3 regions of the Buttiauxella sp. JUb87 genome follow, and region 1 is predicted to be linked to each of the others. Evidence: riboswitches for the same ligand, from Rfam matches in the RefSeq annotation. Region 1 holds a riboswitch; each other region holds the start of a gene.

Region 1 (4,231 bases):
ACGTCAGCCGCATTTCGTGCCGCCGTCGCGCGTGAAATTCAGCACTTTATTGCGGAACTTGCTGATTATCTGGAACTCGAAAATCGTATGTCGCGCAGCTTTACTGAAGCGCAGGCAGAAGCGATGGTGACGATTGTTTTTAGTGCTGGTGCCGAAGCGTTAGACGTCGATGCCGATCAGCGTCGTCAGCTTGAAGAGCGTCTGGTACTTCAGTTGCGCATGATTTCCAAAGGTGCGTATTACTGGTATCGCCGGGAGCAAGAAAAAATGGCATTGGCTCAAATATCTGAAGAGTGAATGAAGGAAGGGCAATGAAACAGTTACAAGATAGAGGTACGCTCGGGTTAGCGTTTATTGCAGGCCTTGCGATCAACGGAACGTTTGCCGCAGTGTTCAGCTCGGTTGTGCCGTTTTCCATTTTTCCAATTATCGCGCTGGTGCTGACGGTGTACTGTTTGCATCAACGCTACCAAAACCGCACGATGCCGGTGGGTTTGCCAAGTATCGCAGCGGCTTGTTTCGTGTTGGGCGTGTTGCTGTATAGCGCAGTTGTACGCGCTGAATATCCAGCTATTGGCTCCAACTTCTTGCCAGCGGTACTTTCGGTCGCATTGTTGTTCTGGATTGGTATTAAAATCCGCGCTCGTAAATCCCAGGTGACGGAATAGCAGCCTGCTCTAAAACAAAAACGGACGCCGAGGCGTCCGTTTTGCTATTTGCGTGTTAGCCACACACCGCATTCCATATGGTGCGTGTACGGGAATTGGTCAAATAGCGCCAGCCGTGACACGTTATGGGTTTCGCTTAATGTTTCCAGGTTCTCGCAAAGGGTTTGCGGGTTGCAGGAGATATAAAGGATGCGCGGATACGCCTGCACCATTTTCACGGTGTCAGCATCCAGACCACTGCGTGGTGGATCGACGAAAATGGTTTCGCACTGGTAGCTTTTCAGGTCGATACCTTTCAGGCGGTTAAACTCGCGCACGCCATTCATCGCCTGGGTAAAATCTTCCGCGGCCATACGAATGATTTGCACGTTTTCAATTTCATTCGCTTCAATATTGTATTGCGCGGCAGCAACAGACGGCTTGGCGATTTCAGTTGCCAGCACGCGATTAAAGTTGCGAGCCAGTGCCAGCGAGAAGTTACCGTTACCGCAATACAGTTCCAGCAGGTCGCCTTTTGAACCGTGCGTGGCATCCAGCGCCCATTCCAGCATATGAACATTCATCGCCGCGTTGGGTTGCGTGAAACTGTTTTCCACCTGGCGATAAATCATCTCTTTACCGGCAACAGTCAAACGCTCATCGATGAAATCCTGATCCAGCTCGATTTTGGTTTTGGTCGCACGGCCAATTAAATGAACATTGAAACCCTGAGCCCGCAGATTGTCGCGCAGTGCTTCAGCGTGTTGCTGCCACTCTTCACCCAATTTCCGGTGGTAAAGCATCGAGACAACCGCCTGGTTGCTCATCGTCGTCAGATAATCAATCTGGAAGAGTTTGTGGCGCAGGGCGGGAATATCACGCACGCCGTCGAGCATCGCAGGCATCAACGCGTTGATAAGTGAGCTGGCTGCCGGGAAGGTGTTAACCCGGATGCGCTGCTTTGTCTCCTGGTCAAACATGATGTGGTACAGGTCGTCTTCATCATGCCAGATACGAAATTCAGCACGCATCCGATAGTGGCTGGTTGGCGAACGGAACACCTCCGGCGCTGGTGCTGCAAAAGGGGCCATCATGCTTTGCAAGCGGGCGACTTTTTCGGCCAGTTGCGCGTCGTACTGTTCAATTGGGAGATGTTCGGGAGTCATGATCTGCTACCTGTTAATAAAGTCAAACTACGCGGCGATTGTAGGGAATAGGTTGATGATGTCCAGTGCTGTTGCATTTTGATGTGTCTGGACAATCTTATTAACAAAATCGTAGCATAGCACTTCCGGCCTTTTTACATGAGTTAAAAGGGAACCCAGTGCAACTCTGGGGCTGACGCGCAGCGGTAAGGAACGGTGGGATGAGCGCCAAGTGCAGACACTGCTAAACAAAGCGGGAAGTCATCATCCAGTAGTCACACACCTCCAAGCCCGAAGACCTGCCGGTATACGTCGCAATCTGCATAACTATCGCGTGCTATCGGTTATGTCTGCGGCATCCTTATTGGAAAGCGGATGCTTATTAAAATGATGGTAAAAAAACTTTCGCTGCTTACGGCTCTGTCCGTAACGGCTTTTTCAGGCTGGGCGCAAGACAGCAATTCTGACGATACTCTGGTGGTAACGGCCAACCGTTTTCAGCAACCCGTCAATACCGTTCTGGCGCCAACTGATATTGTGACCCGGGAAGAGATCGACCAATGGCAGGCAAAATCGATGAACGATGTCATGCGTCGTTTACCTGGCGTCGATATTGCTCAGTATGGTGGTCTTGGGCAGAGTTCTTCAATGTCTGTCCGTGGCACCAGCGCCAGCCATGTATTGGTGCTGGTGGATGGTATTCCGCTTGCCCGCCCTGGCATTTCCAACTCCTCGGATGTTAGCCAAATCCCGATTTCTTTAGTGCAGCGCGTGGAATACATTCGTGGCCCACGTTCCGCGGTTTACGGTTCTGGCGCGATTGGCGGCGTGGTTAACATCATCACGCAGAGCGATGAAGAAAAGTCGCAAATCAATGCGGGTGTGGGTTCGGATAGCTATCAGCAATATGACGGTACCTGGCGCCAGCGTTTTGGCGATACGGTAGCGACAGTGTCTGGCTCATACGAAACCACTAAGGGTTTTAACGTTCAGCCGCATTCTACTTATAGCGGTGATAACGATAGAGATGGTTACCGTAGCAAAAGCTATTGGGCTGGCCTGGAGCATAAGTTTAGCGAGGAGTTTGACGGCTTCTTCCGTACTTATGGCTATTCCAACAACAGCGATTACGATTTAGGTGCGCCTCCTTATACTCCGGCGTATAGCGCAGACGAGCATCAACTCTATAACCAGAACTACGATGCGGGCCTGCGTTTCCATTCCGGGATCTACTCTTCGCAGCTGTTGGCGAGCTATCAAAAAGTGAAGGACTATAACTATAGCAGCGTGTATGGCCGCTATAACGACGGTACGACGCTCGACTATATGACCCAACGCAACGTCCAGTGGGGTAACAACTTTGTTGTCGGGAATGGCTCGATCAGCGCAGGTATTGACTGGCAGCAACAGCGTCTGACTTCTTCTGACACAGTCATGTCTGACAGTTATAACCGTGATAACACGGGCGTCTACTTGAGTGGTCAGCAGCAGTTTGGCGATGTGACCCTGGAAGCTTCAGGTCGTGAAGACCACGACGAGCAATTCGGTTGGCACGGTACATGGCAAACCGCGGCTGGATGGGAATTCGTTGAAGGGTATCGTGCGACAGTTTCTTATGGCACGGGTTTCCTTGCACCTTCCCTCGGGCAACAATATGGCTCCACGCGCTTTGGCATCGACTCCAATCCAAATCTGAAACCAGAAGAATCCAAGCAATGGGAAGCTGGGCTTGAAGGATTAACCGGTCCTGTGGACTGGCGTTTGTCTGCTTATCACTACACGATTGAAAATCTGATTACCTACTACTCCGATCCGGTCACTTATGACGGGTCTTATGACAACATCAAATCTGCGACTATCAAAGGACTGGAATGGGTCGGTAGCGTGGATACTGGCATCTTTACTCATAAGCTAACGTTGCAGTATATGGATCCGCGTGATGACCAGAGTGATGAAGTGCTGGCTCGCCGCGCTAAGCGCCAGGCTAAGTACCAGCTCGACTGGGTGATGTTTAACGTGAATATGGATGTAGCGTGGCAGTATTACGGCAAACGCTACGACAACAACACCTCTGCTTATAACCCGACTCAGCAAATTTTGCCGAGTTATAGCACAGTTGATGTAGCGGCTTCATATCCGGTCACCTCTCATCTCACTGTTCGTGGTAGAATCGCCAACCTGTTCGATAAAGATTACGAGACGGTTTATGGCTATCAAACCCCAGGACGGGAATACTATCTCTCTGGCAGCTATACCTTCTAATACACGTCCCACCGTACTGGTTTTTGACTCCGGTGTCGGTGGGCTTTCTGTGTATGATGAAGTCCGGCAGCTTTTGCCTGACCTGCACTACATTTATGCTTTCGACAACGTAGCATTCCCCTACGGCGAGAAAAGCGAAGAGTTCATTGTTGAACGCGTAGTTGAAATTGTTACTGC
Region 2 (4,231 bases), on a different contig from region 1:
GAAACCTCTCCAGAGGTCGGATAAGCGCAGCGACCTCCGTCACCCTCGGCGTAACTGGTGGATGACGCTGGCGCTTATCCCCCCTACAACGGCTATCCCGTAGGCCGGATAAGCGCAGCGACCTCCGTCACTCTCGGCGTAACTGGTGGATGACGCTGACGCTTATCCCCCCTACAACGGCTATCCCGTAGGTCGGATAAGCGCAGCAACCTCCGTCACCCTCGGCGTAACTGGTGGATGACGCTGACGCTTATCCCCCCTACAACGACTATCCCGTAGGCCGGATAAGCGCAGCGACCTCCGTCACCCTTGGCGTAACTGGTGGATGACGCTGACGCTTATCCCCGCTACAACGGCTATCCCGTAGGCCGGATAAGCGCAGCGACCTCCGTCACCCTCGGCGTAACTGGTGGATGACGCTGACGCTTATCCCCCATACAACGACTATCCCGTAGGCCGGATAAGCGCAGCGACCTCCGTCACCCTCGGCGTAACTGGTGGATGACGCTGACGCTTATCCCCCTACAACGGCTATCCCGTAGGTCGGATAAGCGCAGCGACCTCCGTCACCCTCGGCGTAACTGGTGGATGACGCTGACGCTTATCCCCCCTACAACGGCTATCCCGTAGGCCGGATAAGCGCAGCGACCTCCGTCACCCTCGGCGTAACTGGTGGATAACGCTGACGCTTATCCCCCCTACAACGACTATCCCGTAGGCCGGATAAGCGCAGCGACCTCCGTCACCCTCGGCGTAACTGGTGGATGACGCTGACGCTTGTCCCCATACAACGGCTATCCCGTAGGTCGGATAAGCGCAGCGTCATCCGACACCATTAACGGTGATCACAGCAAGGCCACGCCGCCTTCGACCATCTTCAACAAGTGATGCATCGGCCAGTGTGGAGTTAAGCGTTTTTCCGTCAATAGCCCTATCACCCGCTCTACATCATGCTTGTTGCGGTCTAACAACAACCCCACCACGCTGCCGCTGTGCGCGACATTAATACCGTAGAGATCGCACTCTTCAACCAGTGATAACAAGACGTTAAATTCCGGTTTAGGCAAAATATTCTGGCTCGCCACGGCGCTAAGCGTGGCGGCTTCACCCATCAAACGTGGGTTGTTCTGCGCGCACGCTTGCTGAATTTTCCCCCAGGCTGTTTCCAGTTCAGGGGCATGCCGTTGCAGCAACGTGTTTCTTTCCATGCGGTGATAATCTGCGGTCCGCAAAGTCAGTGGGCTTTCAAGCACCAGCAGATCCAGCGCCGGTTGCGAGTCACAGGCGATGCGCGTAGCACCTTTGTTATGGTCAAACAACGTCAGGCTGCGAAAAATAGTGCTGTCGGTGGGTTCGAGTGCAACACACTGCGCCGCCAGTGCTTGTTCACTGAGTTCACGGCCTAAATAACTCGCGGTAGCGAGCGCCGTGGCGGCGATATCTGCGGTGCTACTGGCCATTCCCTTGGCGAGCGGAATCGTCGAGTGGCGCTCAATGCGTATTTCACGGCTCAACTCTGCGGGATATTGCCAGTGCGCCAGCAGCTGTTTCACCATTGCGCGCGACAGAGGAAGTTCGCTTGCTAGCGGAGCGCCAGTGGTGACTTCAACGGTGCTGTACCAGTCCACCGGACACGACACCAGCTTTTCGCCGCCAACAATCCACCCCTGGATAAGCTCGCCACAGGATGCAGGACACTGAGCTACTGCCACATTGACCACCTTTTTCACTCAATTATATCTGCGCGATAGTGACATGGCGCTTTATAGGATTTATTGATTTTCCACAATATAGCTTAATCAGCCATGGCGGTAAAAAGAATAAAGATGTTATATCTGCGCGCTAATAATATGGCTTTGATTTATTTTCATATTAATATGATTTATTTTCATGAACTTATTTGTCTATTTGGTGTAAGGGGTTATTTCATTTAAAAGTGAGGTTTTGTTATTGCTTTACGAAAAGGTAATTAATTGTGGGGCGTGTCAAAGTAAGCAAATTTAATTGGTCTGATAAATTGTCGTAGCGCAATAATTTAATTTCTTAGGCGCTATAACCTGTGTCGAGTTTTTATTTGGCGATATTCAACAGAATTCTTAAATTATGTTTCCACGTATGCGCAACAGTGAATTTACGGCATACGCGGTTAACTGCAATGCTAATAGATACACCACATTGTGTGGTTGGGAAGGGGGTTTAAATCCCCCGCAGCCCCCGCTGCTGTGATGCTGACGAACCCGTGATACCACTGATCGTAAGATTGGGAAGGACGGGTGAGAGTGACGCTAAGCCAGAAGACCAGTCTGTTAGCTAAAAACAACAACTTCGGTGGGAAGTGGGTTGCTCAGAAGCGTCGAGTCGCAAGACTGGGTCAACGCACATCCTGGCACCCGTACCGCCCAGAACAGGATTGGGGTATGGCAGCCAGGAAAAGGACATTCATTGTTGCAGGCACTTCCAGCGGATGTGGCAAAACCACGGTTACGCTGGGTTTGCTTAGCCTCCTCACACAGCGCGGATTGCGCGTACAACCCTGCAAAGTTGGCCCTGACTATCTTGATACTGGCTGGCATAGCGCCGTGACCGGGACTGCCTCCCTGAACCTTGACCGTTTTATGCTGCCGGTTGCCACGTTAAATGCGCTGTTTGCCGAACGTATGCAGCATGCGGATGTGGCGGTGATTGAAGGCGTGATGGGGCTGTTTGATGGCTACGGCATCAGTCCTGATTATTGCAGCACCGCAGGGATGGCGAAGCAACTGAACTGCCCGGTGATTCTGCTGGTCGATGGGAAAGCTGTTTCGACGTCGATTGCCGCGACGGTCATGGGGTTTCAACATTTTGACCCCGCATTAAAGCTGGCGGGCGTGATCGTCAACCGCGTGAATAGCGAAAGCCATTATCAGTTGTTGAAAAGCGCTATTGAACGCTACTGCGGCGTGCCGGTGTTGGGCTACGTTCCCCGTGTTGAAGGGGTTTCGTTACCGGAAAGGCATTTGGGGCTGGTCACCGCACGCGAGTCGGTCGTCAATTCACAACCCTGGGCAGACTTCGCCAGCCAGCTTGAAAAAACGCTGGATATCGACCAGTTGCTGGCACTCAGCGTCTGTGATGCGCTCCCTTCAGGGGCGTGGCCTGAACTGCCAGCCGCCGGCAGCGGAGCAGGGTTAACGCTGGCGCTGGCTGATGACGAGGCGTTCAACTTCTATTACCCCGATAACATTTCTCTTCTTGAGCGTGCTGGCGTGCGCATCGTGCGCTTCAGCCCGCTGCATGACAGCCAGTTACCGGAATGTCAGATGATTTGGCTCGGCGGTGGCTATCCGGAACTCTACGCCGAAAAGCTGTCTGCGAACCACACCATGTGCGCTCAAATCCTCGCAGCCCACCAACGAGGCGTGGCGATTTATGGCGAATGCGGTGGCTTGATGTACCTCGGCAGTTCGCTACAAGACAGCCACGGCGCGACTTATCCGATGGTCGGCGCTATTCCCGGCCATAGCGCGATGGGCAAAAAATTAACCCGCTTTGGCTACTGCGAAAGCCGGGCGCTGGCGCCCACCTTGCTGGCTGACACAGGCGAAACGCTGCGTGGTCACGAGTTTCATTATTCTGAATTTACGCCGCAAATCCCTGCGGTGATGGCGTGCAGCAAAACCCGCGACGGCGCAGTTTTACAGGCGTGGTCGGGTGGCTGGCAGGTGGGAAATACCTTCGCCAGCTATCTGCATATTCATTTTGCCCAGCGTCCCACGCTGCTTAATCGCTGGATAAGTGCAGCCTGGAGAGCGAAATGACACTCCTGGCCTGGGCGGTGGCGTGGATTCTGGATCGTCTGCTGGGCGACCCTCACCACTGGCCGCATCCGGTGCGCTGGATTGGCGCACTGACAGCGTTGGCACAACGTATCGTCCGGCGTTACTGCCGTAGCGAAGCGGCCTTGTCCATCGGCGGTGGTTTGATGTGGCTCTGCGTGGTTGGCACCACCTTCGGCGTGGCGTGGGGGCTGCTGCATTTTGCCAATGCCATTCACCCCTGGTTGGGCTGGATTGTCGAAGTGTGGATGATTTTCACGGTGCTTGCTGCCCGCAGCCTCGATGACGCCGCGCGTGACGTGGAGCTGCCGTTAAGTGAGGGCAATCTCGAGGAAAGCCGCAAAAAACTCGCCTGGATTGTCGGGCGCGACACTTCCCAATTGCAAATGCCGCAAATCAATCGCGCGGTAGTGGAA
Region 3 (4,231 bases), on a different contig from region 1:
CGATGTCGTACCCGCAGAAAAACTGCGCTGCGACACCGTGGTCTCGGTGGCTGAAAACTTTACCGTGCCGGATAACAGTGAAGGCGTGATTGTGACGAGCATCCAGGGCGGCCAGTATGCGGTGGCACGCGCCCGCGTGGATGACAACGACTTTGCCAAGCCGTGGAATCTGTTTTTTGACAGCGTCCTTGCTAATAATAGCTACCAGATAACCGGAAAACCCTGCTTCGAACACTATCTTAACGATGGTTCAGAAAGTGGAGTATGGGAAATAGACATGTATATTCCGGTGGCAGATCAAGTCTGATGCTAAAGGGGGCTTATGCCCCCTAACTTTGTGATGTTCATTCCATAAAAACAGGTACAATCCCGTTTTTTATTTTCTGGGGAACTGAGTGTGCGTCCTGACAAATCACTAAGCCCATTTGAGATCCGCATATACCGCAATTACCGTATCGTGCATGGGATCCGCATCGCACTGGCTTTTATTCTCACCTTTCTTATTGTTCATCTTCTGAAAGTGCCCGAAGGGACATGGCCGTTGATCACGCTTGTGGTGGTCATGGGGCCGATCTCTTTTTGGGGCAACGTCGTGCCACGCGCCTTTGAGCGAATTGGTGGGACGATATGCGGTGCAGTCATGGGACTTGTGGCGCTAAAACTTGAGCTGTTCTCGCTACCGCTGATGTTGGTGTGGTGTGCCATTGCCATGTTCATCTGCGGCTATCTGGCGTTGGGGAAACGCCCGTATCAAGCTCTGCTGATTGGTATCACTCTTGCGGTGGTGGTTGGCGCACCGGCAGGAGACATGGAAATTGCCCTTTGGCGCAGCGGCGATGTTATCTTCGGCTCGTTGCTGGCGATGTTATTTACCAGCATTTATCCGCAGCGCGCCTTTATCCACTGGCGCATACAAATGGCGAACTTCGTCACCGCCTTTGGCCGGGTTTACAACGCGGGCTTCTCACCTAATTTATTAGAGCGCCCCAGGCTTGAAAAACATTTACACAAAGTGTTGAGTGATGTCGTAAGAATGCGTGCACTCATCGGGCCAAGCAGCAAAGAAACGCACATTCAAAAGTCTATCTTCGAGGCGATACAAACCGTCAGCCGCAATCTGGTGTGCACTCTTGAGTTGCAGGTCAACGCTTACTGGGCATCAAGGGAAAGCCACTTCCTGATGATCAACGCACACACGCTGCGCGAAACGCAACAAATGACCCAGGGCACGCTTGCCGCTATCGCACTGGCCTTGCACGATGGCAACCCGTCGACGATTTCAGCGAACAATGAAAAGCTGACTGAAATCGTCAGCGAGTTGCGCGAGCTCATACAAAATGGCCAAAATGGGAAACTTCAGGAAACGCCTATTCATGGTTACGTCTGGCTGAGTCTGGAACTTGCTCGTCAACTAGAATTGCTGTCGCAGTTGATCTGTCGCGCGTTACGCAAATAATTGCTCAGCCTGGTGTGAATTGCTGGTTTCGATTCAGCAGCAATTGAGGTTAAGATAGCGAAACAATGAATTATCAGCGGCTGCCGCTACCATTAAGGTTATCTTATGGCGGCTGTCTTAACGAATCCGAGTATGAAATTAGCAGGGGTATAAAAATGGAACCAATCAAACCATCTTTCCAGGACGTGCTTGAGTTCGTGCGTCTGTTCCGTCGCAAAAACAAACTGCAGCGTGAAATCCAGGACGTACAGAAAAAGATCCGCGATAACTCAAAACGTGTTCTGCTGCTTGATAACCTGAGCGACTACATCAAACCGGGTATGAGCATTGAAGCTATTCAAGGCATCATCGCCAGCATGAAAACCGACTATGAAGACCGTGTTGATGACTACATCATCAAAAACGCTGAACTGTCTAAAGAGCGTCGTGAAATTTCCAAAAAACTGAAAGTAATGGGCGAAATCAAGGCCGATTAATTAGCTGTCGTAGGGTGGATAAGCGAAAGCGTCATCCACCGTTTGCGCCAGTGTTGTCGGATGGCGCTTCGCTTAGCTGACCTACGCAGAGTTTTTCCAACAGTGTTACCAACCGCCGCCAGGCGGTTTTTTTTATCCCCAGTCTCTGGGGGGCAGATACGCGTCAGCGACATTTACCGTAAAGATTAAAAAATCAGTAAAAATTGTCATAGCGCAACTCTCGAAATCTATTAGCTTTTACACTGTGTCTGCTTTTAAATATTTAAGAGTGTGATGCTTTGAAGGTCATGCTCGCAATAACTGACTCGTTTATGCCACGCGATTAACCAAAATAGTCCGTGGCTGGGAAGGGGGTGACAATCCCCCGCAGCCCCCGCTGCTGTGATGCCGACGAACCCGCAAAACCACTGATCTAATGATTGGGAAGGGCGGGCGAGAGAGACGCTAAGCCAGAAGACCGACTTGTCATCCTTATTCTCAACAACTCCTTCGGTGGGAAGTCAGTTGTCATCAGATGCGTGCAGCCTCAGGGTGCGCGTACGTGCTGACATCCGTGCTTTGCCGAAACAGTGATAAGGCAACCATGGCAGCGGCAGCAAAACACGCATTCGTCATTGCAGGCACCAGCAGCGGCTGTGGTAAAACCACCGTCATGCTCGGGCTGCTCCGCGCCTTCATGCAACGCAACCTTCGCGTTCAACCCTTCAAAATTGGCCCCGACTATCTCGACAGCAGTTGGCACAGTGCAGTAAGCGGCATTGCCTCGCGCAATCTCGATGCTTTCATGTTGCCCACTTCCACGCTAAATGGTTTGTTCGCTAAACAAATGCAGCACGCAGATGTCGCCGTCATCGAAGGGGTGATGGGGTTGTACGACGGCTACGGCACCGACCCCAACTATTGCAGCAGCGCCGCGATGGCAAAACAGCTCGGTTGCCCGGTGATATTGCTGGTCGACGGCAAAGCGGTGTCTACCTCCATTGCCGCCACTGTCATGGGCTTCCAGCGCTTTGACCCAACGCTAAACATCGCAGGCGTTATCCTCAATCGCGTCAACAGCGACAGCCACTACCAGTTACTTGCTGATGCCATCACCCGTTACTGCGGCTTGCCCGTCTTAGGGCGCTTGCCGGTGATGGCCGATGTCGAGTTACCGTCGCGCCACCTCGGCCTGGTTCCGGCACAAGAACACTCCCCGCAAGATGAACACTGGCAGCGCCTGGCGCAGCAAATTGAAGAAACCGTTAACCTCGACCATCTTCTGGCGTTATCTCGCCTTAATACCCTGCCTCAGGGTGCTGCGCCCGCCATTGCTGATGCCGCACTGGCCGACGGGCTAACACTCGCCCTTGCTGAAGACGAAGCTTTCAACTTCTACTATCCCGATAACCTCGAAATGCTCGAGCACGCCGGGGTGAAAATCCAGCGCTTCAGCCCGCTGCATGACGCAAAAATCCCTGACTGCCAGATGATTTGGCTTGGCGGTGGTTACCCCGAAGTCCATGCGGCAAAACTCGCCGCGAACAGTCGCATGCGCGAATCCCTGCAAGCTGCCCATCAACAGCACATTCCGCTGTATGCCGAATGTGGCGGCTTAATGTATTTGGGCGAAACGCTGACTGACAGTGAAGGCGAAACCCACGCCATGTGCGGCGTGTTGCCAGGCCATAGCCAGATGGGCCAACGCCTGACACGTTTTGGCTATTGCGAGGCCACCGCTGTGCAAAACACCTTGCTGGCGAAAAAAGGCGAAACCTTGCGTGGCCACGAATTTCATTACTCCGATTTCAACGGCCCGTTGCCCGCAGCGTTGGATTGCTGCAAATGGCGTGATGGTGTCGCCGTTTCCCGCTGGCAGGGAGGCGTTCAGCAGCAGGCGACTTTTGCCAGCTACCTGCATGTCCATTTCGCTCAACGCGCGAATTTGCTCACCCCCTGGCTAACGCTTGCGAGGAATCACCTATGACATTGCTTGCCTGGGGCGTGGCCTGGCTGCTGGATTACTGGTTTGGCGACCCGCCGCACTGGCCTCATCCGGTGCGCTGGATAGGCAATCTAATCACCGTATCCCAACGCATTATTCGCCAATTCTGCAAAAGTGACCGCGCGCTGAAAATCGGTGGTGGCGTGCTGTGGCTGGTGGTGGTCGGCACCACATGGGGCGTGAGCTGGGGCGTATTGTATCTCGCCAACCTGCTGCATCCGTGGCTCGGGTGGTTAGTCGAAGTGTGGATGATTTACACCGTACTTGCCGCACGTTGCCTGAGCGATGCCGCACTCGACGTTTACCGCGCGCTCA

The links. A riboswitch is a leader RNA that binds a small molecule or an ion and turns the genes downstream of it on or off. The one in region 1 is predicted to bind cobalamin.
Region 2: linked by a shared signal. The riboswitch ahead of EC843_RS19380 (cobyrinate a,c-diamide synthase) and the one ahead of btuB (TonB-dependent vitamin B12 receptor BtuB) in region 1 are both predicted to bind cobalamin.
Region 3: linked by a shared signal. The riboswitch ahead of EC843_RS05595 (cobyrinate a,c-diamide synthase) and the one ahead of btuB (TonB-dependent vitamin B12 receptor BtuB) in region 1 are both predicted to bind cobalamin.

What each region holds. Positions count from the first base shown of each region.
Region 1 is NZ_SNVY01000011.1:776-5,006, reverse strand. It holds gene fabR (HTH-type transcriptional repressor FabR) at 1-297, shown strand, start outside; gene EC843_RS21795 (YijD family membrane protein) at 312-668, shown strand; gene trmA (tRNA (uridine(54)-C5)-methyltransferase TrmA) at 713-1,813, opposite strand; cobalamin riboswitch at 1,923-2,114, shown strand; gene btuB (TonB-dependent vitamin B12 receptor BtuB) at 2,183-4,054, shown strand; gene murI (glutamate racemase) at 3,999-4,231, shown strand, end outside.
Region 2 is NZ_SNVY01000007.1:72,861-77,091, forward strand. It holds gene EC843_RS19375 (GHMP kinase) at 846-1,712, opposite strand; cobalamin riboswitch at 2,147-2,322, shown strand; gene EC843_RS19380 (cobyrinate a,c-diamide synthase) at 2,418-3,797, shown strand; gene cbiB (adenosylcobinamide-phosphate synthase CbiB) at 3,794-4,231, shown strand, end outside.
Region 3 is NZ_SNVY01000001.1:1,167,493-1,171,723, reverse strand. It holds gene sbmC (DNA gyrase inhibitor SbmC) at 1-307, shown strand, start outside; gene EC843_RS05605 (FUSC family protein) at 398-1,456, shown strand; gene EC843_RS05600 (DUF496 family protein) at 1,612-1,932, shown strand; cobalamin riboswitch at 2,236-2,413, shown strand; gene EC843_RS05595 (cobyrinate a,c-diamide synthase) at 2,516-3,898, shown strand; gene cbiB (adenosylcobinamide-phosphate synthase CbiB) at 3,895-4,231, shown strand, end outside.